DNA from 3 places in the Phycicoccus mangrovi genome. Region 1 is predicted to be linked to each of the others. Evidence: predicted binding sites of a transcription regulator. Region 1 holds the regulator's gene; each other region holds the start of a gene.
What was found. The regulator LexA, encoded in region 1, represses DNA repair genes until DNA is damaged. The targets are predictions, from matches to a motif close to TCGAACANNTGTTCGA.
Positions count from the first base shown of each region.

Region 2: a site for LexA is predicted at 6,930-6,945, ahead of recA (recombinase RecA). Genes of this name have one in related genera too.
Region 3: a site for LexA is predicted at 3,624-3,639, ahead of KMZ30_RS03850 (DUF6504 family protein). Genes of this name have one in related genera too.

Region 1 covers NZ_JAHHWP010000026.1:68,073-77,876, reverse strand. The annotation lists gene KMZ30_RS20300 (hypothetical protein) at 1-59, opposite strand, end outside; gene KMZ30_RS20295 (hypothetical protein) at 244-411, shown strand; gene KMZ30_RS20290 (ABC transporter substrate-binding protein) at 421-1,272, opposite strand; gene KMZ30_RS20285 (GNAT family N-acetyltransferase) at 1,331-1,912, shown strand; gene KMZ30_RS20280 (hypothetical protein) at 2,115-2,294, opposite strand; gene KMZ30_RS20275 (LysM peptidoglycan-binding domain-containing protein) at 2,553-2,954, opposite strand; gene lexA (transcriptional repressor LexA) at 3,205-3,921, shown strand; gene KMZ30_RS20265 (succinylglutamate desuccinylase/aspartoacylase family protein) at 3,934-4,902, opposite strand; gene KMZ30_RS20260 (ATP-dependent zinc protease family protein) at 4,902-5,378, opposite strand; gene KMZ30_RS20255 (RimK family alpha-L-glutamate ligase) at 5,402-6,601, shown strand; gene KMZ30_RS20250 (GNAT family N-acetyltransferase) at 6,611-7,120, opposite strand; gene KMZ30_RS20245 (NAD-dependent protein deacetylase) at 7,117-8,091, opposite strand; gene KMZ30_RS20240 (LysR family transcriptional regulator) at 8,199-9,152, shown strand; gene KMZ30_RS20235 (ComEC/Rec2 family competence protein) at 9,160-9,804, opposite strand, start outside.
Region 2 covers NZ_JAHHWP010000029.1:50,733-60,536, forward strand. The annotation lists gene KMZ30_RS21195 (DedA family protein) at 1-293, opposite strand, end outside; gene KMZ30_RS21200 (transglutaminase family protein) at 349-1,188, opposite strand; gene KMZ30_RS21205 (alpha-E domain-containing protein) at 1,190-2,116, opposite strand; gene KMZ30_RS21210 (circularly permuted type 2 ATP-grasp protein) at 2,110-3,657, opposite strand; gene KMZ30_RS21215 (hypothetical protein) at 3,930-4,355, shown strand; gene KMZ30_RS21220 (YccF domain-containing protein) at 4,426-4,836, shown strand; gene KMZ30_RS21225 (regulatory protein RecX) at 4,859-5,659, opposite strand; gene recA (recombinase RecA) at 5,671-6,729, opposite strand; gene KMZ30_RS21235 (homocysteine S-methyltransferase family protein) at 6,990-7,931, opposite strand; gene KMZ30_RS21240 (ABC transporter permease) at 7,972-8,787, opposite strand; gene KMZ30_RS21245 (ABC transporter permease) at 8,784-9,638, opposite strand; gene KMZ30_RS21250 (ABC transporter ATP-binding protein) at 9,638-9,804, opposite strand, start outside.
Region 3 covers NZ_JAHHWP010000006.1:248,470-258,273, forward strand. The annotation lists gene KMZ30_RS03840 (DNA polymerase III subunit alpha) at 1-2,841, opposite strand, end outside; gene KMZ30_RS03845 (SAV_6107 family HEPN domain-containing protein) at 2,850-3,263, opposite strand; gene KMZ30_RS03850 (DUF6504 family protein) at 3,278-3,550, opposite strand; gene KMZ30_RS03855 (YbaK/EbsC family protein) at 3,773-4,309, shown strand; gene KMZ30_RS03865 (heme-degrading domain-containing protein) at 4,433-4,840, shown strand; gene KMZ30_RS03870 (threonine aldolase family protein) at 4,800-5,924, opposite strand; gene KMZ30_RS22605 (hypothetical protein) at 6,022-6,123, opposite strand; gene KMZ30_RS21450 (hypothetical protein) at 6,120-6,338, opposite strand; gene KMZ30_RS03880 (LysR family transcriptional regulator) at 6,605-7,525, opposite strand; gene KMZ30_RS03885 (LLM class flavin-dependent oxidoreductase) at 7,617-8,462, opposite strand; gene KMZ30_RS03890 (D-2-hydroxyacid dehydrogenase) at 8,506-9,552, opposite strand; gene KMZ30_RS03895 (Gfo/Idh/MocA family protein) at 9,609-9,804, opposite strand, start outside.

The sequences.
Region 1 (9,804 bases):
TCGCACCCGACGACCGGGTGGTGGCTGCGGCGGGCGGTCCGCCGACGGGAGGTGCTCATGGCCCTCAGGAGGCCGCGGCGCGCGCGGTGATACGGGCATCGTCCGTTCGGCCAGGTCTGCACCGCCGAACACCCGGGACGCGCCGCCTTTGCCATTCCTTGACCAAATCCTGATGCGACCGTGGTGAATGTCAGGGAGAAGCCGGGGACGACGCGTCTGGGAGGACACGTGATGGGTTACACCATGGAAGGTCCTCTGGGCCGGTACACCGAGGGCGCGACCTCGCGCCGCGACCCGGGGCACGGCCCCGCCTCGCCGCTGCTCGACCTCCTCCTCGTCGGCGTCGCGGCGCTCGGGCGTCGCACCCAGGGCGCGCACGACGACGAGGACCACCGGCTGCGCCGCCACTGACCCCGGCGCTCACCCGCGCGGGTGCAGAAGGCCCGCCAGCTCCTCGACGCCGTCGACGAGCCGCGGCCCCGGCCGCGCCCACAGCCCGTCCGCGTCGACCGCGTGGACGGTGACGCCGTCGGGCAGCACCCCCGCGGCGACGAGCCCGTCGGCCTGGCGCTGCGCCCCCTCGCGGTCGTAACCACACGGCGCGACGACGACGACCTCCGGTGTGGATGCGGCGAGGTCCGCCCACCCGATGGCGACCGACCGCTCCCCCGCCGCCCCGAGGACGCACTCGCCCCCGGCCAGCTGCACCATCTCGGGGATCCAGTGCCCCGGCGCGAACGGCGGGTCGGTCCACTCGAGCACCGCGACGCGCGGCCGCCGGCGTCCGGCCACGCGGGCACGGACGGTGTCGAGGCGATGCCGCAGCGTCGCGACGAGGGCCGCGGCCTCCGCCTCGCGGCCGACCGCCGCCCCGACCGCGCCGATGGAGGCGAGCACCTCCTCGAGCGTGTGCGGGTCGACGGTGAGCACCTCGGCCCGGCAGCCGAGGTGGCGCAGCGCGGCGTCGACGGTCGAGACGTCGAGCGCGCAGACGGCGCAGAGGTCCTGGGTGACGACGAGGTCGGCGTCGAGGTCGGCGAGGGCGCCGGCGTCGAGGTGGTAGAGGTCCTCGCCGCGCTCGACGGCGGCCCGCACCGCGGCGTCGATCTCGCCGGGGGTCAGCCCCTCGGGCAGCGCGGAGGTCGAGACGACCCGGCGCGAGCGGGCCTCCGGCGGGACGTCGCACTCGAAGGTCACCCCGACGACGTCGTCACCCGCCCCGAGGGCGAAGAGGATCTCGGTGGCCGAGGGGATGAGACTGACGATGCGCACGCCCCGACCCTACGGAGCGCGGGTGGCGCGGTGTCGGTGCGCGGTGCTTGGCTGCGGCATGACCACCTGGGAGACCCACCCCGTGACGCCGGACCGCTTCGACGACTTCGCGGACGTGGTCAACCCCAACCGCCGGGCGACGCACTGCTGGTGCCTCTCGCACCGGCTGCGGCAGCGCGAGATCGACGAGTTCGGCGAGGGCAGCCGTGAGCAGGCCGCCCGCCGGCTCTGCGAGCGCGAGGTGCCCCCGGGGGTCGTCACCTACCGCGACGGCGTCCCGGTCGGGTGGTGCAACATCGGCGCGCGCAGCGACATCCCGCGCCTCGTGCACTCGACGAGGATCCACCCGGTCGACGACGTCCCGGTGTGGAGCATCGTCTGTGTCGTCGTCCGCGGCGGCCACCGGCGCCAGGGCGTGACGGCGCACCTCATCGAGGGCGCCGTGGCCTGGGCGGGGTCACAGGGGGCGCCGGCGGTCGAGGCGCACCCGGTCGACCCCGGCGAGCGGCGGATGGACCTGACGATGGCCTTCGTCGGGACACGGGCGATGTTCGCGCGGGCCGGCTTCGAGGAGGTCGGCGTCACCGACGCCACCGCGAGCGGGATGCCACGCCTCGTGATGCGCAAGGCCCTGGCCTAAGCCGGCGGGGGACGGCCGATCCCCCCACCCGGACCCGGTCGGGGGTCGGAGTGGGGGGACCTGCGATCCCCGACGGCGCGGGGCCGCGGCCTCCCTGCAGGCGACAGCCAGCGCCGCCCGCTCCGTCGTCGCGTCGGTGGAGAGCCAGCGACGACGAGGGGTGCGACCCGGGGACCCTCTGTGTATCCCCGGGCCGCACGTCTCATTCCCCGGGGCTCAGGCTGTGGTGCACGAGTGCCGCCGTGTAGGCACCGTGCCAGCCGCCCGAGGTGGCGGACCCGCGCGCTCCGCAGCCGCACGACCAGAGCCACCGGCCCTGGCCGCCGCACTGGACGACCGGGTGGTGGGTGAGGCGGTAGGAGCCGCGACGACGTGTCCGCATGTCATGAAGTCTGTTGGTGCACAGGAGGGTCGCGCAGCGCCGCACGCGACCGGCGGGCCGATGGGACCGGGAGGTCCGACGTCTCGGGGGATGCGACCTCCCCCGTTCGGCCGAGCGTGGCGCGTTGACAGCGGCCTGCCGGTGCACAGCACGGAGGGCGCCGTCTCTCCTGCACGGGAGACGACGCCCTCCGGCGTCCGAGTCGGGTCGAGGGACTCGGGGATCGTGGCGCGCCCGACCGGGCGCCCCCGCGGCGGCTCAGCCCGCGGGGACGACCAGCTGCTGGCCGGCGCGGACCTGGGCCGTGCTCAGGCCGTTGGCCAGCTGGATGGCGACGATGCCGTCGCTGATCGACATCGAGGGCAGCTCGCGGGCCGCGATCTCGGACAGTGTCTGGCCGGGCGAGACCGACACGGTGTGCGCGGGCTCGACCGCGCCGGCGCCCCCGAGGCCGCGCAGGCCGAGGACGGCCGTCAGCGCGAGCGTCGCGAGGACGAGCAGCACGAGGCGGCCGCGGCGGGTGATCCGCAGGGCCGGCTGCGCGGCGCGCGCCGCACGGCCTCCCTGGCCACCGCCCTCGAGGACGACCAGCCGCGGGCGGCGCGGCGGCACGGGGCGGGTGGGGCCGAGGTCGGTGGGGTCCCAGGCGATCGCGCTCATCATGTCCTCCATCCCGGCGGCCGGGGCCACCGTCGAACCGGTGTTCGATAGAACGTCTGTACGAGTTATAGCACGCACGTTCGAGGCGGACAAGACACGCGTCGAACACATGTTTGAGTTCGACGCCCGTCGCTCGTAGGATGTCCGCATGCAGATCAGACTGCATGTCACCACCGACAGACCGTCTGACCTGCGAAAACACCGGTCAGGCCCCCCGTCGGCACGGGGCGGCCGCAGCGAAGGGGTCGAGATGGCACGTCCGAGGAACGCCGACATCCACGAGATGCCCGACCGCGGCGACGGCGGGGACCTCACCCACCGCCAGCGCAAGATCCTCGAGGTCATCCGCAACGCCGTCGACCGGCACGGCTACCCGCCGAGCATGCGCGAGATCGGCGAGGCCGTCGGGCTCACCTCCCCCAGCTCGGTCGCCCACCAGCTCTCGGCGCTCGAGCGCAAGGGCTTCCTGCGGCGCGACCCCAACCGGCCACGCGCCATCGAGGTCGTCTCCCCCGACCGCCAGGGCTCCGGCTACCGCCGCCCCGAGCCCGACGAGGTGGTCGACGTCACCGGCGAGGGCGACGAGCGCCCCGAGGCCTCCTACGTCCCGGTCCTCGGCCGGATCGCCGCCGGTGTGCCGATCACCGCCGAGGAGGTCGTCGAGGACGTCTTCCCGCTGCCGAAGCAGATCGTCGGCGAGGGCAGCCTCTTCCTGCTCAAGGTCGTCGGCGACTCGATGGTCGACGCGGCCATCTGCGACGGCGACTGGGTCGTCGTCCGCCAGCAGCCCACCGCCGAGAACGGCGACATCGTCGCGGCGATGCTCGACAACGAGGCGACCGTCAAGACCTTCAAGCGGCGCGACGGCAAGGTCTGGCTCATGCCGCACAACCCGGCCTTCGAGCCGATCGACGGCGACCACGCGACGATCCTCGGCAAGGTCACCGCGGTCCTGCGCCGGGTCTGAGGCCGGCCGGCGTCAGTCCTCGACCTCGGCGATGTGGACGACCGCGTCGCCGGAGTTGACCAGCGGCGCCTCGGTGCGCCCGATGACAATGCCGGACCGGTCGGCGTGCACGAGGCGCACCCGCTTGCCGAGCGAGTCGAAGAGGCCGCCGAGGCGCGCCCCGCGCTCGACCCGCTCCCCCAGCGCGACCTCGAGGTGGAGCATGCCGGTGCCGCGCGCCCGCACCCAGCCGCTGCGGAACGAGACCGCCGAGGGCGCCGGCGGGTCCTCGGCGACCGGCTCGGTCATCCCGAGCGCGGCGAGCACGCGGCGCACGCCGAGCACGCCGGCGTCGACGGCCCAGCGGTCCATCCGCCACGCCTCGCCGGCCTCGTAGAGCAGGACGGTGGCGCCCCGCTCGCGGGCGGCGTACCGGAGCGAGCCGTCGCGCAGCCTGGCGTTGAGCATGACGGGGGCCGCGAAGGCCTCGGCGAGCGCGCGGGTGCGCGGGTCCTCGAGGTCGGCGCGCACCTGCGGGAGGTTGGTGCGCCGGTCCGAGCCGGTGTGCAGGTCGATGCCGACCTCGCACTTGTCGACGACCTCGGTCATGAACAGGTGGGCGATGCGCCCGGCGAGCGAGCCGCGCGGCGAGCCCGGGAAGGAGCGGTTGAGGTCGCGGCGGTCGGGCAGGTAACGCTGCCCCGCCGAGAAGCCGAGGACGTTGACGATGGGGACGGCGATCAGGGTGCCGCAGAACGTCTTCGGGTCGAGCCCGGCGACGACCTGTCGCACCACCTCGACCCCGACGGCCTCGTCGCCGTGGATGGCGGCGTCGACCCACACGGTCGGCCCCTCCTCGCGCCCGTGGACGACCCGGACGGGCAGCTCGACGTCGGCGCCGGTGACCAGGCGGGTGATCGGCAGCGACACCGACTGCGTGCGCCCGGCCCGCACGCGCACGTGGCCGATCTCGAACGAGGGGCGCAGGGGGCGCCGGGCCATCAGGCCTTCCCCCGGTTGCGCCGGCGCATCGCGAGCGGTGGGCGGCCGCCGAGGTAGGAGCGGCCGGGGTCGACGGCGAAGCCCTGGCGCAGCGCCTCGCGGCCGACGAGCATCCGGAAGCCCATCTCGTCGCGCCGCGCGAGCGTCATCTCGGCGGCGACCGTGCGGCCCATGAGGACGAGGTCCATCGCGACGACGAGCCGCTCCTCGGCGTGGCCGGAGGACGAGCGGACCTCGCGCACGTCGAGCACCGGGCACTCGCACTGGACGGCGTCGGCCTCGGAGCGCTGCCACGGCTGGATGCGGAAGCGGGCCCACCGCTCGCCGTCGCGCTCGAGGTCCTCGAGGTCGAAGGCGTGGATGGACGAGGACCGCGCGCCGGTGTCGAGCTTGGCCTTGACCCACGGCACGCCGATCGTCGGGAGGCTGACCCACTCGCGCCAGCCCGCGAGGGTGTAGGAATGGCTGTCCGTCATCCGTCCTCTCCCGTCGGGAAACCATGAAGCTCGCGATCCTCTCCCGCGCGCCTCGCTCGTACAGTACGCAGCGCCTGCGCACCGCCGCCCAGGACCGTGGCCACCAGGTCAAGGTCCTCAACACCCTCCGCTTCGGCATCGACCTGTCCGGGGACGAGCCGGACCTGCAGTTCCGGGGCAAGCGGCTCTCGACGTACGACGCGATCCTGCCGCGGATCGGCAACTCCATCACCTACTTCGGCACCGCCGTCGTGCGGCAGTTCGAGCAGATGGACGTCTACACGCCGAACACCTCGTGGGGCATCGCGAACTCGCGGGACAAGCTGCGCGCCACCCAGATCCTGTCGCGGCACAACATCGGGATGCCGCCGACGACCTTCGTCCGCGACCGTGCCGACGTCATCCCCGCCATCGAGCGCGTCGGCGGCGCGCCGGTGGTCATCAAGCTCCTCGAGGGCACCCAGGGCATCGGGGTCATCCTCGCCCCGGAGATGAAGACCGCCGAGGCCATCATCGAGACGCTGCAGTCGACGAAGCAGAACGTGCTCATCCAGCGGTTCGTCAAGGAGAGCAAGGGCCGCGACATCCGCGCGCTCGTCGTCGGCGACCGGGTCGTCGCCGCGATGCGCCGGGTGGCCAAGGGTGACGAGTTCCGGTCCAACGTGCACCGCGGCGGGTCGGTGGAGCCGGTCGAGCTCGACCCCGACTTCGAGCGCGCCGCCGTCCGCTCCGCGCAGATCATGGGCCTGCGGGTCGCCGGTGTCGACATGCTCGAGAGCGACGAGGGGCCGCAGGTCATGGAGGTCAACTCCTCCCCCGGCCTCGAGGGCATCGAGACCGCGACGAAGCTCGACGTCGCGGGCGCGATCATCGACCACATCGACAACCAGGTCGCCTTCCCCGAGATCGACGTGCGCCAGCGCCTCACCGTCTCGACGGGCTACGGCGTGGCGGAGATCGCGGTGCACGAGGCATCCGACCTCGTCGGGAAGTCGTTGGGCGACAGCGGTCTTCGTGAGCGTGACATCACCGCGCTGACGCTGCACCGCGGGACGATGGTCATCCCCAACCCCAACAGCCACCACGTGCTCGAGGCCGGCGACCGGATGCTCTGCTTCGGCAAGCTCGAGGAGATGCGCTCGATGATCCCGAGCCGCCGCCGGCGCACGCGCAAGGTCAAGCGCCTCCCGAAGGAGCCGATCCACGACGTGCGCCCCGAGTGACGCCGGCGCTCAGCGCCCGTCCGGGTGCGGGCGCTGCCAGAATGCGGTGTCGACGCGGCGCCCGAGCTTGAACCCGACCTCGCGGAGCGTGCCGACGTGCTCGAACCCGTGCGCGCGGTGCAGCGCCTCGCTCGCCGGGTTCGGCTGGGCGATGACGGCGACGCACGTGTGCACGCCGTCGGCGTCGACCCGCCGCAGCAGCTCGGCGTAGAGCCGGCGGCCGAGGCCCTGCCCGCGAGCGGCGTCGGCGAGGTAGACCGACACCTCGCGGGTGCCGTCGTACGCCGCGCGCGGCCGGTAGGTGCCCGAGAACGCGTAGCCGAGCACGTCGCCGTCGGGCGCGACGGCGACGAGGACGTGGTCACCGGGTCGGGTGGACGCGACGCGGTCGGCGTAGTGGTCGTCGGGGCGCGGTTCGAGGTCGAACGTGGCGACGGTGTGCCGGACGGCGTCGTTGTAGATGACGGCCATGCCTGGCAGGTCGGCCGGTGTGGCGGAACGGATCTCGGCCTCGGTCACGCGGCCGCCCCGTCGCGCAGCAGCTGCTCGAGCGTCGGGGCGAGGGGCGCGTCGACCCGCAGGGCCATGTGCTCGTCACCACGGGTCGGGCCCCGCGTCACGGCCGCCACGGGGATGCCCCGGCGCGCGGCGTGCCGGACGAACCGCAGCCCCGACATCACGGCGAGCGAGGAGCCGAGGACGAGCAGCGCGGGCGCGGCGTCGGTCAGCGCGAAGCAGGTGTCGACCCGCTCGCGCGGCACCGAGCCGCCGAAGAACACGACGTCGGGCTTGAGGGTGTCGGCGCCGCAGACGAGGCAGAGCGGCAGCCGGAAGCCGGCCACGGCGTCCTCGGGCAGGACGACGTCACCGTCCGGCCGGATCTGGCTGCTCACCTGCGAGCCGTCCGGCGCCTCGCCGCGCACCCGCTCCTCGAAGCCGGGGTTGGCGGCGGCCATCCGCGCCTGGAGCTCCTCGCGGCCGGTGCGGTCGTCGCAGGTCAGGCAGACGACCTCGGCGAGGGTGCCGTGAAGCTCGGTGACGTCGTGCGAGCCGGCCGCCTGGTGCAGGCCGTCGACGTTCTGGGTGATGACCGGGCCGAGCAGCCCCGCCTCCTGGAGCGCGGCGACGGCGTGGTGGCCGCGGTTGGGCTCGGCGCGCGAGAAGCGCTGCCAGCCGACGAACGAGCGCGCCCAGTACCGCTGCCGGTTCTCGCTCGAGGCGCAGAACTCGCCGTGCTGCATCGGCATCACCCGACGGGTGCCGTCGCGGCCCCGGTAGTCCGGGATGCCGGAGTCGGTGGACATCCCGGCCCCGGAGAGGACGAGGGTGCCGGGGTGCGCGCGCAGCAGGTCGGCGAGCCGCGCGACGGCGGCGGGCTCGCGGGCCTCGGGCGGCAGCGGCCGGGTCGCCCAGTCGGGGGTGCGGCCGACCTCGTCGCGCCCGGCGAGCCGCAGCGTCGCGCCGGGGGGCGCGCTGGGGGTCTCCGGCATGGCGCCAGTATCCCCCGCGCCGCCGACACCGCCCCGGGGAGCGGCCGCGGATGACGCCGCGTTGCGAGACCAGGCCGGTCGATAACGCCCGCTTATAGGATGAGCCCATGATCGACGCCGCCGGCCTCCGCGTCATGCGGGCCATCTCCGAGCAGGGCAGCTTCACCGCCGCCGCCGCCTCGCTGGGCTACACCCAGCCGGCCATCTCGCAGATGGTCCGCCGCCTCGAGCAGCGCACCGGCACGGTGCTCGTCGAGCGGGTCGGGCGCAACGTGCGGCTCACCGAGGCCGGCCGCGTGCTCGCCCGCCACGCCGGCCCGGTGCTCGCCGCGCTCGACGCCGCCGAGGAGGAGGTGGCGGCCATCGCCGGGCTGCGCAGCGGCCGGGTGCGGCTCATGGCCTTCCCGTCGGCCTCGGCGACCCTCGTGCCGCGGGCGCTCTCGCTCGTCAAGCAGCGCTTCCCCGACGTGCACATCACCTTCACCGAGGCCGAGCCGCCCGAGAGCATCGCCGCCCTGCGCGCCGGCGAGTGCGACCTCGCGATCGCCTTCTCCTACGAGGGCACCGACGCCACGCGCGGCGAGGAGGACCTCGACGCCTTCGTCGTCACCCCGCTGCTCGAGGACGAGGTGCGCCTCGCGATGCCGCGCGAGCACCCGGCGGCGCACGAGGCGACGGCCCACCTCGCCGAGCTCGCGCAGGAACCGTGGATCGCCGGCTGCCCGCGCTGCCGGGGGCACCTCGTCCAGCTCGCCGACGCCGCCGGGTTCCGGCCGGACGTCGCCTACGAGACCGAGGACTACGTCGCCGTCATGGGCTTGGTCGCCGAGGGGCTCGGCGTGGCGCTCATCCCCGACCTCATCCTGCGCACGGTCCACCACGACCAGGTCGTCGCGCTCCCGATGGAGCCCGCGTCGCGCCGGACCATCACGGCCCTGACGACCCCCGACCTCGGGCGCGTGCCGGCGGTCCGGGCCACGCTGGAGGCGCTCATTGAGAGCGCCGGGTCGCAGTCGACGGCGCCGACGGTCCGCCAGCCGGAGCCGACCTTCTCGATCTGACGCGCGGTCAGCGCGCGGTGACCACCCGCAGCCCGTCGCGCCGCTCGACGAGGGCGACGTCGCCACGCTGGTCGGTGCGGTAGACCGCCGAGCCCAGCCGCCGCAGCAGCGCGAGGTGCGCCGGCGTCGGGTGCCCGTAGTCGTTGTCGGCGCCGACGCTGACGACCGCGACGGGCGCACGGACGGCGGCCATCAGCCCCTCGTCGAGGTTGGCCGAGCCGTGGTGCGGCGTCTTGACGAGCTCGAACCCGCGGGCGGCCGCCGCCATCGCCGGGTCGCGGCGCAGGCGCAGCAGGAGGTCGTGCGCCGCCTCGCGCTCGACGTCGCCGAGGAGCAGCGCGTCGACATCGCCGGTGCGGGCCGCGAGCACGACGCTCGCGTTGTTGGGGACCGACCCCTCGGCGATGCGGCGCCACGGGCTCCAGACCACCGCGTCGACCTCCCCGAGCCGGACCCGGTCACCGGCGTGGAGGACGCCGACCGGGATGCCCGCCCCGGCCGCGGTGCGCCGGACGAGCGCAGCGGCCGACGCCGGCTCGGCGACCGGGCCGACGAGCACCTGCCGCACGGTGCGGCCGCGCAGGGCGCCGGCGAGCCCGTCGACGTGGTCGGCGTGGAAGTGCGTGAGGACCACCGCGTCGAGGGTCGTGAC
Region 2 (9,804 bases), on a different contig from region 1:
GCCCACCTGCTCTCGCCGACGCGCTGCCCCAGCCTCGAGGTGCGCACGGCGGCGCCGCCGTCACGCCCGGAGCGCCAGCCGAGGGAGGTGCCGGCGACCGCGGCCGCGACGGCGAGCGCGTAGACGACCGGGGCCGGGACCGCGCCCACGCCGGCGAGCACCCCGAGGCCGATGACGGCCGTCGTGCCCGGCAGGAGCATCCCGACGACGGTGCCGGACTCGGCGAGCACCGACGCGGCGAGCAGCACCGCGAGGGGCCACGCGGGCAGCGAGCCGAGGGCGTCGGTCAGCACGGGGCCAGCGTGGCACGCGCCGGCCCGCCCGCGGGAGGCCTCCGGGCCGCCCGGCCTAGGCGAGCCGCGTGAAGGCGACCCGGACCTCGAGCGAGGCCGTGGCCCGGCCGGAGTAGATGCCCTTGAACGGCGGGACGTCGTCGTAGTCGCGCCCGCGCGCGACGACGACGTGGTCGTCCGCGACCGTCGTGCCGTTCGTCGGGTCGGCCGGCACCCACGCGTCGTCCCAGAGCTCGACCCACGCGTGGCTCTCGCCGGTCGCGCTCTCACCGACCTCGAGGTCCCGCCGCGGCACGAGGTAGCCGGAGACGTACCGCGCGGGGATGCCGAGGGCCCGCAGGGCGCCGATGGTGATGTGGGCGAAGTCCTGGCAGACGCCGGCCCGCTCGCGCCAGGCCTCCTCACCGGTGCTGTGCACGGCCGTCGCGCCGGGGCGGTACTCCATCGCCTCGCGGACCCGCCCGCAGATCTCGTCCGCGGCCGCGCGCGGCGAGTCGAGGCCCCGGACCGCGTCGACGAGCTCGGCGATGCCGTCGCCCACCCGGGTGCGGTCGGAGACCATGAGCCACTCGTAGAGCCGGTCCTGGACGGCGGCGTCGCGCACGGTCGCCCAGGTGCACGTCGCCGCGGGGAGCGGTGCGGCCGACCGCTCCACGGTCGAGATCGCCTCGATGTCGAGGCGGTCGTGCTGGGCGAGGCTCTCCATCGCCATGACGCGCGCGCCCCAGTGGTCGCGGTAGACGTGGCTCCACGTCATCGGCCGGATGCGGATGCGGTTCTCGAGCGTCGTCTGCCCGGCCTCGTTCGGCGGGGTCATCCGCAGCTCGTTGTGGGCGGCGCGGACCGGGCCGTCGTAGACGAGCGACGTCGTGTGCACGATGCGGTAGCGGCGCACGTCAGACCACGTCCCTCGACCAGGTGGGCAGCGGGCCGGACTGGAAGTACCGGGCCGCGATGGCGGTCGACGCAGCGGTCACGGCGGACTGCACGCGGAGCATCTGCGCGGGCAGGTCGGCGATGACCTCGCCCGTCGAGCGGTACTCGAGGGAGGTGCGTACCCGGCCGAGCTGGCGGCGCGCCTCGTCCGAGACGCCGATGCGCTCGGCCTGCGGGGGCGAGAGCGCCTCGAGCCGGCGCTCGGCCTCGAGCAGCGAGAAGAACACCGACCGGGGGAACTCGCGGTCGAGGACGAGGAAGGCTGCGGCCCGGTCGTCGCTGAGCAGACCCCGCTGGCTGCGCATGAACGCCTGCTGCGCACCGCAGCTCGACAGGACCACCGACCACGGCGCGCCCCCGCCCGGGAGGCCGCCGGTGGCGACGAGGCGCGCGGTCATGTCGGCGCGCTCGATGCTGCGCCCGAGGACGAGGAAGTCCCAGGCCTCGTCGTGCGACATCGTCGAGTCGGCGATGCCGGCGACGAACGCGGCGCGCTCGCGCACCCACGACAGGTGCCGCTCGGTGACGGCCGCGCGGCCGAAGCCGTTCCACCGGTGCCACGTCGTGTTGATGCCCTCCCACAGCTCGGTCGAGAGGGTCTCGCGGGCCCGGCGGGCGTTCTCGCGGGCGGCGAACCACGCCCCGCTGATCGAGCTCGGGTTCGACCGGTCGAACACGAGCGACGCGCCGACGTCGTCGAAGGACACCGACCCCTCGTGCGGCAGGCCCATGATCACCGAGAGGACGGTGTGCGCGGCCTCGGACTCGACGGCCACGGGGTCCTCGAGCAGCTGGAGGCGGAGCACGTCGACGATGCGCGCGGTCCCGTCGGCGCGCTCGGTGTAGCGACCGATCCAGAACAGCGACTCCGCGATCCGGCTCAGCATCCGGCTGCACCCCCGTCGGTCGGTCGGCCCTGTTGCTGCTGTTGCTGCTGGGCGCGCATGCTGTCCTCGAGCGAGGCGGTCGGGGCGCTCATGACGACGACCTCGCGGTTGTCCGGGTGCGCGGTCGACGTCGGCGGCACGGCGCGGCGGTCGGAGAGGACCCAGGTGTCTTTCGAGCCGCCGCCCTGGCTGGAGTTGACGACGAGCTCGCCCTCCGGGAGCGCGACGCGGGTCAGGCCGCCGGGCAGGACCCGCACCCGCTCACCGTCGTTGACGGCGAACGGGCGCAGGTCGACGTGGCGGGGTGCGAGCCGGCCGCCGATGAGCGTGGGCACCGTCGAGAGCTGGACGACCGGCTGCGCGATCCAGCCCCGGGGGTCGGTGCGGATCGCCTCGCGGAGCCGGTCGAGGGTCGCGCCGTCGGCGCGCGGGCCGACGACGAGGCCCTTGCCGCCGGAGCCGTCGACCGGCTTGACGACCATCTCGTCGAGGTGCGCGAGCACGTGCTCGAGGCCGGCGTCGTCGGCGCAGCGGTAGGTGTCGACGTTGGGGAGGATCGGGTCCTCGTCGAGGTAGAAGCGGATGAGGTCGGGCAGGTAGCTGTAGATGAGCTTGTCGTCGGCGACGCCGTTGCCGATCGCGTTCGCGACCGTGACGCGGCCGGCGCGCATCGCCGAGACGAGCCCGGCCGCCCCGAGGACGGAGTCGCCGCGGAAGTGCACGGGGTCGATGAACTCGTCGTCGACGCGGCGGTAGATGACGTCGACCGGCCGGTCACCGGTCGTCGTGCGCATCCGCACCTGCCCGCCGACGCACACGAGGTCGCGGCCCTCGACGAGCTCGACGCCCATCATCCGCGCGAGGAGGGCGTGCTCGAAGTAGGCGCTGTTGAAGACGCCCGGGGTGAGGACGACGACCGTCGGGTCGCCGGCACCGTCGGGGGCGGCCGCACGCAGGGCGTCGAGGAGCATCCGCGGGTAGTCGTGCACCGGCCGGATGCGCATCGTCGCGAACGCCTCGGGGAAGACGTTGGCCATCGCGCGCCGGTTGGCGATGACGTAGCTGACGCCCGACGGCACACGGACGTTGTCCTCGAGGACGCGGAAGGTGCCCTGCTCGTCGCGGATGAGGTCGACCCCGGAGACGTGCACGCGCACGCCGTTCGTCGGGCGGATGCCCATGACCGCGCGGTGGTAGTGGCTCGAGCTGGCGATGAGGCGCCACGGGAGGATGCCCTCGTGCACCGCGCGCGGGATCTCGCCCTCGCGCGAGTAGATGTCGTCGAGGAACGACTCGAGCGCCGTGACCCGTTGCTGCACACCGGACTCGATGACCTGCCACTCGTGGGCGCTGATGACCCGCGGCACGGCGTCGAGCGGGAAGGGCCGCTCCTCCCCGGCGTAGTCGAACGTCACGCCCTGGTCGAGGTAGGAGCGCGCGAGGATGTCGGCCCGCTCGCGCAGCGTCGTCCCCGTCGTCGAGCGCAAGGTGTGGAAGACGGCCTTGTACGGGGTCCTCGGCTCCTGCGGGCCCGCGAGCATCTCGTCCCACGGCCCGCCGCCGAGCCGGTAGCCGTCGAACAGGCTCTCCGCGGCCTCGGTGCTGGTCGGCTCGGTCACGGGCCGAACCTAGGGCGAATCGGTGACCGTGTCATCACGAGCGTGTCTCGGCCGTGTTTCCGGGGTCCTGTGCCGTCGACCGACCGTGCCGCCCCCGCCGGTGTCGTTGCCGGATGCCCCGGCAGCTGCAGGGTGATCGCGCAGGATCCCCTGAGGCCTCCCACCGGCTCGCCCCCGCGGGTAGCCTCGCGCGCATGGGAGAGCTCGTCGGGGGGCCGGTGCCGCTCCTCCCCGCTGCCCGGCGACGAGCCGGGCGCCCCGCCGCTGCCGCCTCGCTGGCCGTGGCGTGCGCACTCGGCGGGTGCTCCGGCTCGGGTGAGGCGGTGGGCACGGTGACCTCTCCCGCCCCGACCGTCGTCTCGTGCCCGGGAGGGTCGGTGAACTCAGGTGTGCCGGACGGCGTGGCCGGCTCCGACGGTGTCGCCGACGTCCGCGAGCACGCCACCCGGTGGGCCGACGCCGCGGGCTTCGCCGACCGGTTCCCCGCGGCGCGCCTCGTCGTCGTGCAGTCGCCGGGCGAGGCCGCCGCACGCTTCGTCGAACGCGACGTCCTCCGCGCGAAGCTGACGTACTCGAGGTCGTCCGACGCCCGGGTGCTCGACGCGCTCGAGTACTGCTGACCGCCGGTGCGGCCGACGGAACGCTCCGGCCAGCGCGCCCGTTGCACCCGGTACCGACGAGAGGACAGGCGTGCGCACGCTGCTCAACATCATCTGGTTCGTCTTCGGGGGCCTCTGGCTGGCCCTCGGCTACGCCCTGGCCGGGGTCGTGCTCTGCGTCCTCGTCGTGACGTTCCCGCTGGGCGTCGCGTCCTTCCGGATGGCCAGCTACGCCCTGTGGCCGTTCGGCCGCGCGGTGGTCCAGAAGCCCGGCGCCGGAACGGGGTCCGTGCTGCTCAACGTCGTGTGGATCGTGCTCGCCGGCTGGTGGCTGGCACTCGGCCACCTGATGACCGCCGTCGCGCAGGCGGTGACGATCATCGGTATCCCGCTGGCAATCGCCAACCTCAAGATGCTGCCGGTCTCGCTCGTGCCGTACGGCAAGGAGATCGTGCCGACGGACGCGCTGCCGCCCGGCCGTCGCCCGCTGCACTCGCTCTGAGCCGGCGACGGATCCGCGGGAGTCAGTCCCGCCGGTGCTCCGGCGCCTCGCGGACCGCCTCGCGCACGACGCGCATCGTCACCTCGGCGTCGTAGCCCTTGCGCGCGAGCATCCCGGCGAGGCGTCGGGTCTGGACGTGCGGCTCCAGGCCGTGCATCGTGCGCATCTTCTTCGCGACGAGTGCGCGCGCCCGGTCCTCCTCGTCGTGCGGGTCGACCTGGGCGATGGCCGCCGCGGCGGTGTCGTCGTCGACTCCCTTGCGCCGCAGCTCCTGCCGCAGCGCTCGCCGGGCCAGGCCGCGCCCCGCCTGCTGGGAGCGGACGAGCATCCCGGCGTAGGCGTCGTCGTCGACGAGGCCGACCTCCTCCATCCGGTCGAGGACGGCCGCCGCGACGTCGTCGGGGCAGTCCTTGCGCCGCAGCACGTCCTCGAGCTGGTGACGGCTGCGCGGCGCCGCCGTGAGCTGGCGCAGCACGATCTGCCGGGCCCAGTCGTGCGGGTCCGGCTCGCTGCCCCGGGTCCGCGGGTCGGCCTCGGGGTCGGCGGGCCGGGAGCCGGCCCGGCCCCCGCGCCCCTCGGCCCGGCGACCCCGGGACCGGCCACCGCGCCCGCGCGGCCCGCCGCGCACCTCCCCGCTGCTCTCCTCGCGCGCGCCGTCACCCTCCGGCGGGGTCCACGCTCCCCCCGAGGACCCCGCGGAGCCCGGCGACCCGGTGGTCAGCGGGTCGCCGTCGCCCTCGATGAGCGCGCGGAGGTCGTCGAGGGACGGGGACGGCCCCACCGCCCACTCGGGCGGCGGGGCCGATCCGTCGCTGAACGCCATCGGCGTGGACCTCAGAAGTCGACCGGCACGTCCGGCACGGCCTCGAGCTCGGGCTTGACCCCGACCCCGAGCTTCTCCTTGATCTTGCGCTCGAGCTCGTCGGAGAGCTCCGGGTTGTCCTTGAGGAACGCGCGCGCGTTCTCCTTGCCCTGCCCGAGCTGGTCGCCGTCGTACGTGTACCAGGCGCCGGCCTTGCGGACGAAGCCGTGCTCGACGCCCATGTCGATGAGGCCACCCTCGCGGGAGATGCCCTGCCCGTAAAGGATGTCGAACTCGGCCTGCTTGAACGGCGGGCTCACCTTGTTCTTGACGACCTTGCAGCGGGTGCGGTTGCCGACCGGGTCGGTGCCGTCCTTGAGGGTCTCGATGCGGCGGACGTCGAGGCGGACCGACGCGTAGAACTTGAGCGCCTTGCCACCGGTCGTCGTCTCGGGCGAGCCGAACATGACGCCGATCTTCTCGCGCAGCTGGTTGATGAAGATCGCCGTCGTCCCGGTCGTGTTGAGGGCACCGGTGATCTTGCGCAGCGCCTGCGACATGAGGCGGGCCTGGAGGCCGACGTGGCTGTCGCCCATCTCGCCCTCGATCTCGGCGCGGGGCACGAGCGCCGCGACGGAGTCGATGACGATGATGTCGAGCGCGCCCGAGCGGATGAGCATGTCGGCGATCTCGAGCGCCTGCTCACCGGTGTCGGGCTGGGAGACCAGCAGCGCGTCGGTGTCGACACCCAGCTTCTTCGCGTACTCGGGGTCGAGCGCGTGCTCGGCGTCGATGAACGCCGCGATGCCGCCGGCCTTCTGCGCGTTGGCGACCGCGTGCAGCGCGACCGTCGTCTTACCGGAGGACTCCGGCCCGTAGATCTCGACGACGCGGCCCCGGGGCAGGCCCCCGATGCCGAGCGCGACGTCGAGCGAGATCGAGCCGGTGGGGATGACGGCGATCGGCGGACGGACGTCGTCGCCGAGGCGCATGACCGCACCCTTGCCGTGCTGCTTCTCGATCTGGGCCATCACCGAGGCGATGGCCTTGTCCTTCTCGTTGCCGTTGGCCGCGGCCACCGGGTTGGGCATCACGCTTCCGCGGGATCCAGCCATGTCACACCAGTCCTTCGTGTCGTCATCGAGCGCGCCTCCCGGCGACCTGGCCCCCGCCGTCGGTCTCGTCGCGAGGTCTGGGTCAGACGCTAGGTGGAGGCACCGACACCGGTCACAGGTCGCCGTGGGACCTGTGGACGAGTGCTGCCGGGGTCACCACCTGTGGACGAGCATAGGCGAACACGTGTTCGACGCCCGCAGGACACGCCCGCGACACGCCGGACCGTGGTCCGGCCTCAGCCGGTCGGTGCGGGGACGCCCCACATCGCCGCGACGTGCCGGACGTCGGTGCCGCAGCACCCACCGAGCACGCGCATCGCCGGGAGCCGACGGCTCACGTGCATCTGGTCCGCCGCGAGCCGGTCCGGGTCGCCGTCGTCGAGCTCCTCCGCCTCGTCGAGCTCGGCGTGGCTCATCGTCGAGGCGTTGACCCGGGTGCCGAGCAGCCGCCGCACCCACTCCCCCTCGTCGAGCGCCGGCAGGACGTGCGTCGGGTGGGCGCAGTTGACCATGTAGTGGTCCGGCGCGGCGACCCCGTCGACCGCCCGCACGGCGTCGGCGAGCGCGCTCCCGTCGGGCAGGCGCCCGTCGGTCTCGACGGTGAACCCGACCGAGACGGGCAGGCCCGCCTCGCGCGCCGCGAGGACCACCCCGATGCCCTCGGCAGGGGTGGTCAGGGTGAGCGCGGAGACGAGGTCGGCGCCCGCGTCGGCGAAGGCCCGGACCTGGGGTGCGTGGTAGGCGCGGGCCTCCTCCGGGTCCGGGGCCTCCCCCGCCACGTAGCCGTCGCCCCGGGGGCCCAGCTGGCCCGCGACGAGGACGGCGGGGACGTCGTAGCCCGCTGCCAGCCCCCGCAGCAGGGCGATCGCCGCGGCGTTGGCGCGCACCATCGCGTCGACGTCGTAGCCGACCCGCGCCGCCCAGTCGGGGTTGGCCCGCCAGGTCGGGGACTCCAGCAGCAGCCCGGCACCGGCGGCGGCCGCCACGGCGGCGTACCCGTCGTAGTACCGCCCGAGCAGGTCGCGTCCGGTCGGGTCCTCGACGAGGGGGAAGGCGGCGAACTCCGGGAGGTCGACGCCGTGGTGGAAGATCAGGTCGGTCTCCAGGCCGCCGTCGGTGACGAAGCCACGGAGCGCGGGGTCGTGCAGGGCCGCGAGCGGCCCGGTGGTGGTCTCCATCCCCCGCAGTGTCCTCCGCCCCGTGCGGCCTGGGAAGGGCTCAGGTGAGCAGCAGCGTCGCGATGCGCCGGGCCGTGCCCCAGACCCCGAGGGCCCCGAGGACGACGAGGTAGCCGACGTGCCACAGCAGCCCCCACGACACCTCCCCCAGCATCAGCCCGCGCTCGAGCGCGACCCCGTGGTAGAGCGGGGTCAGCCCGACGAGCCACTGCACGGCGTCCGGGTAGGTCGAGAGCGGGAAGAACGTCGCGGAGAAGAGGAACATCGGCTGCACCGCGAGCGTGACGTAGTCGAAGTGCTGCCACGAGCTCATGAAGGTCGTCGCGAACATGCCGACCGCCCCGAAGGCCAGCCCGACGAGCACCGCGGCCGGGACGGCGAGCAGCGCCCACCACGAGTGCACGAGCCCGGCCACCCACGCGACGACGAGGAACATCGCCGAGTAGAGGGCCCCGCGCGAGAGCGACCAGAGGATCTCGCCCACGGCGATGTCGCGCGGGGAGAGCGGTGTCGCGAGCATCGCGTCGTAGAGCTTCTGGTAGCGCAGCTTGAAGAACACGTTGTAGGTGCTGTCGGCGATCGCCCCGTTCATCGCCGACGCCGCGAGCAGCGCGGGCGCGATGAACTCGGCGTAGGGCACGACCGCGCCGGAGTCGGTGGTGACCGTGCGCACCAGCGCCCCGAGGCCGACCCCGATCGAGAACAGGTAGAAGACCGGCTCGACGAACCCGCTGAGCAGCAGCAGCCACGCGCGCCGGAACGCCGCGACGTTGCGCATGAGGACGTACCGCGCCAGCCCGATGCCGGCCGGTGCGGGGACGGCGCGCGCCGCGCGTGCGAGCGTGCCGGCGCTCACGACAGCAGCCTGCGGGTGAAGGACCGGTGCGCGAGCAGGCCCCCGACGACCACGTACAGGGCGAGCACACCGAGGTGCCCGACGCCGGCCCAGCCCGGCCAGACGCCCTCGGACGCGTCGCGAGAGAGCTCGACGCCGTGCCACAGCGGCGTCACCCACGCGAGCGGCTGCATCCACCCCGGCAGCTGGTCGACGGGGAAGAAGGTGCCGGAGAACAACATGAGCGGCGTCATGACGAACCGGAAGAGGATGCTGAAGCCGCTGTCGTCCTCGAGGCGGGCCGCGAGCGCGAACGTGGGGACGGAGAACGCCATCCCGGTGAGGACCGCGACGGGGACGGCGAGCAGCACCCACCACGACCCGAACGCCCCGAACGGCGCGGCGACGAGCAGGAAGATCGCGGTCGCGACGCCGAGCTGCACGGCGACGACGAGCAGGTGCCCCCAGAGGACCTCCCCGACGCGCAGCGGCGTCGAGAGCATCGCGGAGTACATCCGGTTCCACTTGATGTAGCCCATGACGGCGTAGGTCGAGTCGCCGAACGCGAGCATCATCGCCTGCATCGCGACGATGCCGGGGACGACGTAGCGCAGGTACGGCAGGCCCTCGACCCCGCCGGCACGGGCGTCGACGAGGGAGCCGAGGCCGAGGCCCATCGAGAGCAGGAAGAACAGCGGCGAGACGAAGCGCCCGATGACCGAGCCCTTCCACGTGCGCCGGTAGACGTACAGGTGGTGGGCCATCACCGCGCCGAGCCGCTCGCCGCGGCTCGTGGGGCGGCGCGGGCCCGGGCCGAGGCGCCCGCTGGGGGCGTCGGCGACGGCAGGTCCGGGGACGGTGGGCGCGGACATCAGTCGACCAGCGAGCGGCCGGTGAGGTGGAGGAAGACGTCCTCGAGCGTCGAGCGGCGCACGAGCGAGGACAGCGGGCGGACGCCGCGCTCGTGGAGCCGGGCGAGGGTCTCGTCGCCGTCGGCGGTGTAGGCGAGCAGGCGGTCGGGCAGCTCCTCGACCCGCT
Region 3 (9,804 bases), on a different contig from region 1:
CCCGAGGCCACCGTCGGCCGTCGTGCCGTGGAGGGAGTCGAAGGCACCGGCGAGGACGAGCCGCTCGACGACCGGGCGGCTGACCCGGGCCCGGGCCCAGAAGTCGCCGAGGTCGGCGTAGGGCTGGCCGGCGACGACGCGGGCGACCTCGGCCTCGCTGATGCCCTTGACGTCGGCGAGCGAGAGCCGGATGCCGTAGGGCTGGGGGTCCTGCTTCCATCCCGGCCGCGGGTCCGGGGCGGCCTCCTCGACCGGCTCGATCCGGTACACCTCGCGCGAGGCGTTGACGTCGAGGCCGAGCACGGGGATGCCGAAGGAGCGGGCGTCGTCGAGGAGCAGCCGCTTGGGGTACATCCCCGGGTCGTGCGTGAGGATGCCGGAGAGGAAGGCCGCCGGGTGGTGGGTCTTCAGCCACGCCGAGTGGTAGGTCGGCAGCGCGAAGGCCGCGGCGTGCGCCTTGCAGAACCCGAAGGACGCGAAGGACTTGAGGACCTCCCAGATCCGGTCGCGGTCCTCGGCCGCGTAGCCGCGGGCCGCGGCCGCCGGGCGCCACCACGCCTCGACCTCCTGCTGGCCGTGCGGGGTGCCCATCGAGCGGCGGACCTCGTCGGCCTGGGCCAGGCTCACCCCGGTCGTCTCGGCGACGATGAGGAGCACCTGCTCGTGGAAGACGACGACGCCCTCGGTCTCCGCGAGCGCGGGGACCAGGCTCGGGTGGAGGAAGCGCGTCTCGCGCCAGCCATGCCGGGACTCGAGGAACGGCGTGATCATGTCGGACTTGACCGGGCCGGGCCGGAAGAGCGAGATGTCGACGATGAGGTCGTCGAAGGCGGTCGGCCCGAGCTTGCCGACGAGCTCGCGCTGGCCGGGGCTCTCGATCTGGAACGTCCCGAGGGTGCGGGTCGTGCGGATCAGCTCGAAGGTGTCGGGGTCGTCGAGCGGCACCTGCGCCTCGTCGTCGAGGTCGATGCGCTCGCCGGTGACCCGCTCGACCTCGGCGACGGCGTGCGCCATCGAGGACTGCATCCGGATGCCGAGGACGTCGAGCTTGAGGAAGCCGAGGGTCTCGACGTCGTCCTTGTCGAGCTGGCTCATCGGGAAGCCGAGCCAGGACGCCTCGACGGGCGTGCGGTCGAGCATCCCGGCGTTGGACAGGACGACACCGCACGGGTGCAGGGCGATGTGGCGGGGCAGGCCGTCGAGGGACTCGACGAGGTCGAAGAACTGCGCCATCCGCGGGGAGTCCAGGCCGCGGCTGCGCAGCTCGGGCAGGTCGGCGATGGCGTGCCGGGCGTCCTTGGCGCGCACGTGCGGGAAGGCCTTGGCGATCTCGTCGACCTCGAGCGGGGGCATCCCGAGCGCGGCCCCGACGTCGCGGACGGCGTGGCGGACCTTGTAGGTGTCCATCATCGAGACGCACGTGACGCGCTCGCCGCCGAAGCGCTCGAGGACGGCCTCGTAGATCTCGGTGCGGCGGGCGGACTCGACGTCGACGTCGATGTCCGGCAGCTCGGCGCGCAGCGGGGAGCAGAACCGCTCCATGAGCAGCCGGTGGCGGATCGGGTCGACCCCGCTGATGCCGAGGAGGTGGTTGACGAGGCTGCCGGCGCCCGAGCCGCGGGCCGCGACCCGTACACCGCGCGCGCGGATGAGGTCGGTGACCTCGGCGACGGTGAGGAAGTAGGTCGGGTAGCCGAGCGAGCGGACGACGGTGAGCTCGGCGTCGAGGCGGTCGAGGACGACCTGCCGCTCGGTGTCGGTGGCGTCCGGGTAGCGCCGGCCGACCGCCGCGCGGCAGCGCTGCGCGAGGACGTCCATCGGGTCGGTGCCGGGCTCGATGCCGAGGATCTCGGGCTCGGGCAGGTGGACCGCGCCGATGCCGAGGTCGTCGCGGGCGTGCTGGACGCACTCGGCGGCCACCCGCGCGGTCATCGCGAGGAGGCGCTGCGCGCGGGCGGTGTCGCCACCGGTGACGGTGAGGGCCCGGGCGTGCATGTCGGCGGTGCTCGCGAGGTGGCCGGCGTCGGTGACCCGGTCGAGGTGGCGGGAGTCGAGGACGACGAGCCGGCGCGCGGCGTCGAGGACGTCGACGGTGCGCACCTGCCCCGGCTCGGCGTGCCGGACGGCGGCGCTGAGGACGGCCGTCACGCCGGCGGCGTCGGCGAGGGCGAGCATCCGGCCGGCGTGCGACCGGCAGCCGGGGGTGCCCTCGGGGCCACCGTGGAGGACGACCTCGACGGCGAGGCCGTCGCGCGGCAGGAGCGCGCGCCAGCGGGCGAGGAGGTCGCGGGCGTGCTCGCGCTGCCCGGCGAGGACGGCCCGCCCGACGTCGGAGTCGGGGCCGAGGAGGACGACGAGGCGTGCGGGGGCCGCGGCGTCGTCACCGGCCGGCGCGGTCCACCGGGCGAGGAGGGCGGGGGTGGTGACCGGGACGCCGCGCTCGCCGCGCAGGTGGGTCTCGGTGACGAGGCGGCAGAGGGAGGCCCAGCCGGCGCCCGCGGCCGCTCCCCCGCCGCCGCCCCGGCCGAGGACGGTGACCCGGGGCCGGCGCGGGTCGACGATCGCGCCGCCGCGCACCGGCGTGCGCGCCCGCCGCACGGGCGGGGCGGGCAGGAGGTCCTCGACGGCGAGGTCGACCCCGAGGACGGGGTCGACGCCCGCCGCGCCGCACGCCTGGGCGAAGCGGACCGCGCCGTAGAGGCCGTCGCGGTCGGTCAGCGCGAGCGCGCCCTGACCGAGGTCGACGGCGCGGGCGACGAGGTCCTCGGGCTGCGAGGCGCCGTAGCGCATCGAGTAGCCGGAGGCGACATGGAGGTGGGCGAACCCGTCGGCGGTGGGCACGGCGGGCCTCAGGCGGAGCGGACGGGCGCGAGCCGGCGGGCGGCGGGGGCGACGGGGACCCCGAGGCGGGCCGCGACGAGGTCGAGGAGGACCTCGGCGTCGCGCAGGAGGTCGTCGGCCTCGCGGGCGGTGACCCGGACCAGGCCGGTCTCGACCCCGACCCGGTGCCCGGTCACCGCGGCGAAGCGCTCGGCCCACTCGGTGAGCTCGGGCGCGGTGCGGGCGACGAGCGCCCAGACGTCGTGCGGCCCGGCGCCGGGGGCCTCGGGCGCCGGCCGGGAGGCGACGAGCGCGGCGGCGGCACGCAGCGCGGCGAGCGAGGCCGCGAGGTAGCGGGTGGAGGCCCGGCCCGCGACGCACGCGTCGGCGAGGGAGGCACGGGAGCGCTCGAGGAGGTCGAGGGTGGTGGCGGCGTGGGGCATCGGTCTCGTCCGTCTCAGTCGTGGGCCCGCAGGAGGAGCCAGTGGTCGTCGTCACGGCCGAGGTCGAAGACCCCGACCGGCCCGGACGGCGGGCGGGCCTCGACCCGCCACACCCGCCGCTCCGTCGCGGTGGCCGTACCGTCCTCCCCCACCTCGCGCCACCAGGCGCGCCGCTCCTGCCAGGCGTCGAGGACGGCGCACACGGTGTAGCGCCGCCCACGCCAGACGAAGGAGCGCGGAGCCGGGTCGGCCCCCGCCACCTCGAGCGGGTCGTCGTGACGACGCACCATGAGGCACCTCCGGACGGGCAGGACCGATCGCCCGGCGACCTCGCGGGGCCGGTGGACCGGTGGGGGATGTTCGAACGCGTGTTCGACCTGATGACCACTGTAGACCCCCGTCCCGACATCCCGTCAAGCGGTTCCGAGGACCCGGACCGGCTCGTCCGGGGCGCCGCGACACCTCCCGCACACCTCCCGCGCGGGGCCCCGCGTCACTACGCTGCGGTCATGTCGACCGACCCCGCCGGCGTGGCCGCCGCACCCCCTCCGGAGCGCGACCTCACGACCCACCGGCGCGTCGCCGGGGTCCTCGAGACCCTCGCCCTGCACCACGTCCGCCCCGAGCTGCGCCAGCTGCCCGGGGCGGTCCGCACCGCGCAGGCCGCCGCGGACGCGCTCGGGGTCTCCCCCGCCGAGATCGCCAACAGCCTCGTCTTCGTCACCGTCGGCGCCGACGGCAGCCGCACGCCGCTGCTCGTCCTCGCCTCGGGCGGGCACCGCGTCGACACCGCGAAGGTCGCGAGCCTCCTCGAGGTCGACGCGCTCGAACGGGCCGACCCCGACTTCGTCCGCGAGCACACCGGGATGGTCATCGGCGGCGTCGCGCCCGTGGGGCATCCGCAGCGGCTGCGGACGGTCGTCGACGTCACCCTCGGGCGCTACGACCGGGTCTGGGCGGCCGCCGGCCACAGCCACGCCGTCTTCGCGACGACCTACGACGAGCTGATCCGCATCACCGGCGGCCAGGCGATGGACGTCGCCTGAGGGGACGCCGGGCCGAGGTCAGACGTCCAGCAGCAGCGCCAACGTCTCGCGGACCTCGCCGAGGACCACGGGGCCGACATTGCCCACTCGTCCGTGGATGCGCGCGGTGGCCACGGACCGCACGTGCTGGCACTGCGCCGAGGATGGCGCCGCGAGGCAGTGGAGGCGGGCCTGGAGCAGAGGCTGCCGATCGCGGTCGGGGTCTGGCGAGGAGAGCGCCAGCTGTTCCACTGCGCACTCCCGGGCTCGACCCGCGACAACGACGAGTGGCTGCGCCGCAAGGGGCGCGTGGTGATGCGGTTCGAACGCTCCTCGCTGTACGTCGCCCGATTGTGCAAGGACCAAGGGACTACTCTCGCAGAGAAGTTCGCGCTGCCCTCGTCGCGGTTCGCCGCTGCCGGCGGCGCCGTCCCGCTGCACGTCCGGGGAGCCGGCGTCGTCGGGTGGATGGGGGTCTCCGGGCTGCCGCAGCTCGAGGACCACCGGTTCGTCATGAGGATCCTGCGCGAGCACCTCGACGCGCGGCGCTGACCAGGGTCCTCATCGCGGCCAGCTGGTCCTCGATGTCCCAGTCGAGGGTCGCGTCGCCCACGGTGAGCTCGGTCATCGCCCAGCCCGGCACCTCGGCCGGGCGCCACCAGCTCGCCAGCGCGACGTGGTCGGTCTCCATGGCGCGGAGGGTCGCCTCCTCCAGCGCCTCGACCGGGGCGTCCACGAAGACCCGGAACGCGTTGGTGTGCGGCGGGTCGGGGTGGACCCGCACGCCGTCGACCGAGCCCAGGCCCGCGGCGAGCTCCCGGGCCCGCGTGGCGTACGCCGCCATCCGGGGCAGCCGGCGGCGCAGCCCGTCACGCGCGCCGACGGCGTAGGGCAGCATCGAGAACAGCGTCCCCCCGTGCCTGGCCCGCCAGCGTCGGGCCTGCGCGACCAGGTCCTGCGGACCGGCCAACGCGGCGCCGGCGACCCCACCGAGTCCCTTGTAGAACGAGACGTACACGGAGTCGAACAGGGCGGCGATCTCCGCGTGCGTGCGGTCGTAGAAGGGTTGGCTCTCCCACAACCGGGCCCCGTCGAGGTGGACCGGCACGCCCCGCTCGCGCGCCCGGTCGGTGAAGGCGACCAGCTCCTCCCACGAGGGCAGCAGGTAGCCGGCATCCCGGAGGGGGAGCTCGAGGCTCACCGCGGCCAGCGGCCCGGCCAGCCGGTCGAGGTCGGCGACGGTCGCGGGACGTGGCTCGTCGGTCAGGTGCTGCACCCGCAGGTGGTGCATCTCGGACAGGGCGTCCAGCTCGTGCACCACGAAGTGGGAGAGCCCGTGCACGGCCACCGCGTCGGTGGACGACCGCTCGGCCCAGGAGCGCATCGCGGCCTGCTGCGCCATGACCCCGCTGGGCATGAACACCGCCGACTCGGTGCCCAACAGCTGCGCCACCTCGTGTTCCAGCGCCTCGACCTCGCCGCCGGCGCCGTACCGGTCGAGGTCGGGCGCCGTCGCTGCCTCGGCCAGCTCCACGAGCCACCGCCGGGGCGTGAGGTCACCGTGCCCGGCCAGCCATCGGGTACATCCACGACGAGCCGCCGCCCGACGATCGGCAGGTGTCGCGTCGTCCGTCATCTGGCGAGCGTAGCCCGCCGGGACGGTCGCGTCAGGGCTGATGTCCCCTGCGCCGCACCGCGACTGGCGGCGACGACGCGGAGTCCGTGACGGTGGTTCAGCAGCACTGCCAGGTGAACGAGATCGCGGTGGGGTCGTCGCTCGCAGGGTCGCCCGTGCGTGCCAGCCAGTAGAGGGTTCCGACGTCGCCCCACATCATGTCGAGGTCGTCATCGCTGTCGACCCGGAAGAACAGATCCCAGCGGTCGGCCTCCGGGACGCGACACGGCCGATCCGGCCGCTCTCTGCGACGTCCGCCCGCAGCCACTGATCGAGTTCATCACTCGTGCCGACGAGCGCGAGCGTCCGCGACACCACGGTGATGGCACGGTTTCTCGGCCGTCCGTACTCATCTGCCGCGTGGAAGACGGTCATGGTGGCGCATGAACTGCGCGACGAGGTCGCTTCGCCGGTGGTGTGCTTCAAAGGCCCTGAGCAGTCGGGGCGGTGCGCGTGTAGGTGGGGCTCGGTCGTCCCGTGGTCGATCGCCGCTCATTCGTCCGCCGCTTCGCTGCACTGACTCCAGCCATCGCCGGCCATTCAGTGTGGGACCGGCGGCGCACCATGATGTCCCGGCGACGACCACCTGTCCCGCCCGGCGACGTCGACGCCCTCGGACGGTTCATGCCGCTCTGCGGCCGTCAACCCCCGAGGTCCCCGGTCCCGCAGGCTCGCGCAAGCTCATCGACGGTCGCGGTGATGGCCGGGCGACCGTCAGCGGAGGATCGCCACAGAGCGTGGATCCGACGCATCGGCGGCGATGAGACCCGGACCACCCGCACCGACGCCGGCAACGGGCCCCGCCCCATCCTCGGGACGAGTGCCATACCCAGCCCCTCTGCGACCATCTCGATCTGGGTCGGGTACTCGCTGACCTGGTGACCGAGCACCAGCTGACCGGCTGTCGCGCCGAAGACCTTCTCGAGGAGCTCGTGCGCAACCGAGCCGGGCTCATAGAGCCACCGGTCCCCCTCGAAGTCCCGGAGGTCGACCTCCTCACCCGCGGCATTCCGGTGCTCCTCGTGCACGAGGACGTCGGAGACGTCGTCGCCGAGGTGTCGACCGCGCAGGCCGTCGGCGACCTCCATCGGCAGGCCCTCCCAGTCGTGGACCACGGCGACGTCGACCGCCCCGGAGCCCACGAGCTGCGCCGCGCGGTGGGACGGCACCTCCACCGCGCGCAGGTCGAGCGCGGGCCACGACCGCAGAAGTCGCGCCATGGCCGACGGCAGGATGCCCCGGGCCGCGCTGGGGAACGCGGCGATGCTCACCTCGCCGGTCACGGTCTGCGCCTGCGCCTGGATGGTCGCGTTCATGCTCTCGAGCTCGACGATGATCCGCCGGGCGGAGTCGGCGAGGATCGCGCCGGACTTCGTGAGCACCGCTCGCCGCCCTTGCCGTTCGACGACGGCCTGCCCCAGGTCACGCTCCAGGCGGGCGATCTGCTGGGACACCGCCGACGGGGTGTAGCCGAGGGCGGCTGCCGCGGCCGCGATGGACCCGTGCTCGGCGAGGGCCTCGACGGCTCGGAGCCCGACGATGCTCACGGTCAGCTGCGACATCACCCCTCCGTCCACGAGCGTGTACGCACGCCGGCCTCTGCGAGCCTAGTGCCGCCCGAACGGGGGCGGCAGCCGGTCTCGCCGAAGGCGGCTAGACGCCCGCCTCGATCCGGGCGAGGAGTCCGTCGTACCACCCCGGTTCGGGCTTGGCGGTCTCGATCCACCAGGTCGCCCCTGCGTCCACGTAGTCGGGCAGCTCCGGCGCCAGGGAGCCTGGTCGGTCCGCGACCTCGGCCCACACCGCCAGCTCGAAGTCGCGCTCCCCGCCGTCGCGGTGCGTCCTGGCGAGGTCGCGGACCCACCGGATCTGCTCCACCGAGGGTCGCGCCAGGCGTCCGTCCGCCCAGGTGATCGGGACGGCCCCGTCCCAGCGCAGGGCGCGCAGCATCGGTCGACGCCGCGGCAGGGTGCCGCCCACCCAGACCGGGATGCGGGGTCGCTGGACCGGGGTGGGCGTGAACCGGACGTCGGTGACCGTGTAGTGGGGACCCTCGTGGGAAAAGGGCTCACCGCTCCACAGCCCCTGCAGAACCTCGAGCCCCTCGTCGAGCATCTCGGCTCGCACGACCGCGTCGGCCTCGTCCCCGAAGAGCTCGAAGTCGCCCCGCGCCGGGGACCCGATGCCGACGCCGAGCACGAGGCGTCCGCCACTGAGGAGGTCGAGCGTCGTCGTCTGCCTCGCGAGGACCGAGGGCCGTCTCCGCGACAGGGGTGTGATCATCGTGCCCATCGTGATCCGCTCGGTGCGCTCCGCGACGAGGGCCAGGACCAGCCACGGGTCCTGGACGTCCGGCCCGCGACCGTCGTTGGCGAAGACCATGTGGTCCCAGAGGAAGAAGCCGTCGAAGCCCGCCTCCTCGGCGAGCACCGCGAGGCGGACCAGTTCCTCCGGGGTGCGGGCGAAGTTGGGGGCCGCCAGGCCACGGCGAAGGCTCATGAGTGCGCGCCGAGGGCGTCGCGGTGGGGCAGCCACGTGCTCATCAGTACCCCCGGTCCGCGTGGTAGCGGTTGAGGAGCGGCCGCCCGTCGCGCAGACGGCGGAAGTTCTCGATGAAGAGGTCCACGAGGACCTGGTTCTCCGAGGCCGCCGTCGAAGCGGAGTGGGGAGACACGAGGACCGTGTCCATGTCCCACAGCGGCGAGTCCGCCGGGAGGGGCTCGACCGCGAAGACGTCGAGGGCCGCCCCGCCGACCCGTCCCGTCCGCAGCGCCTCGGTGAGCGCGACCTCGTCGATGACCTGGCCGCGGGCGACGTTGACGACGAGCGCGCCGTCCGGCAGCGCGGCGACCCGGCGCGCGTCGATCATCCCGTCGGTCTCGTCGGTCAGCGGGACCGCGAGGACGAGCACATCGGACGTGGGCAGCACCTCGTCGAGCTGGGCCGTCGTCACCACGCGCGTCCCCGGCGGCACGTCGTAGGTGCCGCCCTCGCGCCCGACGCCGGTGACCCGCATCCCGAGCGCGGCGAAGGTCTCGATGACCTGGCGCCCGATCGAGCCGAGGCCCACGACGGTGGCCCGGCGGCCGGCCAGCTGCCCGCTGACGTGCCGTTCCCAGCGCCGCTCGCCCTGGTGGGCCCTGAGGCGCGGGACGTCCTTGACGAAGTGCAGCACACCGGCCAGCGCGAACTCGGCAAGCATCCGGGCGTGGGTCCCCGCCGCCGTCGTCAGCACGACCTCTCCCCCGTCCAGCCCGTACCGCTTGACGAAGCCGCCGATACCCGCGCTCGTCGCCTGCACCCAGACCAGACGAGGCGCGTTGGCCCACATCTGTTCCGGTGCGCGCCAGTCGAAGTCGAAGGCCACGTCCGCGCGGGCCAGCTGGTCGAGCCAGCGCTGCTCCTCGTCGGTCGAGAGCTCGGGGCGCACGCCCCCGTGGTCGTTGCCGTACCTCGGCGTCGGGAGCAGCGCCGGGTCGTAGAGCACCTCGACGGACAGCTCCGTGGCGATCCTCTCGACCAGCTCGGGCTCGAGGTAGGTCGACACGAGCACGGTGGGCTCGTCGGGGAGCGCGGTCGGACGCGGCATGAAGGGTCTCCTGTGGTCGGGCGGAGGAGCCGTGTCGACGGCTCCGGGGTGTGGTGTCAGGGTGCCGGGACGGCGGACTGCGCGAGCCGGAGGGCTCGCGCCACCGGCAGCGCGGACGTCGCGGCGGTGTGGGCGGGCTCCTGCGCGCCGGCCAGCGCCGCGGCGACGTGGCGCAGCGCCGCGCTGAACGAGCGAGCGTCCCGGGTGGGGCTCTCGACGACGGGGGCGGACCCCGGGCGCCGAACCTCCAGC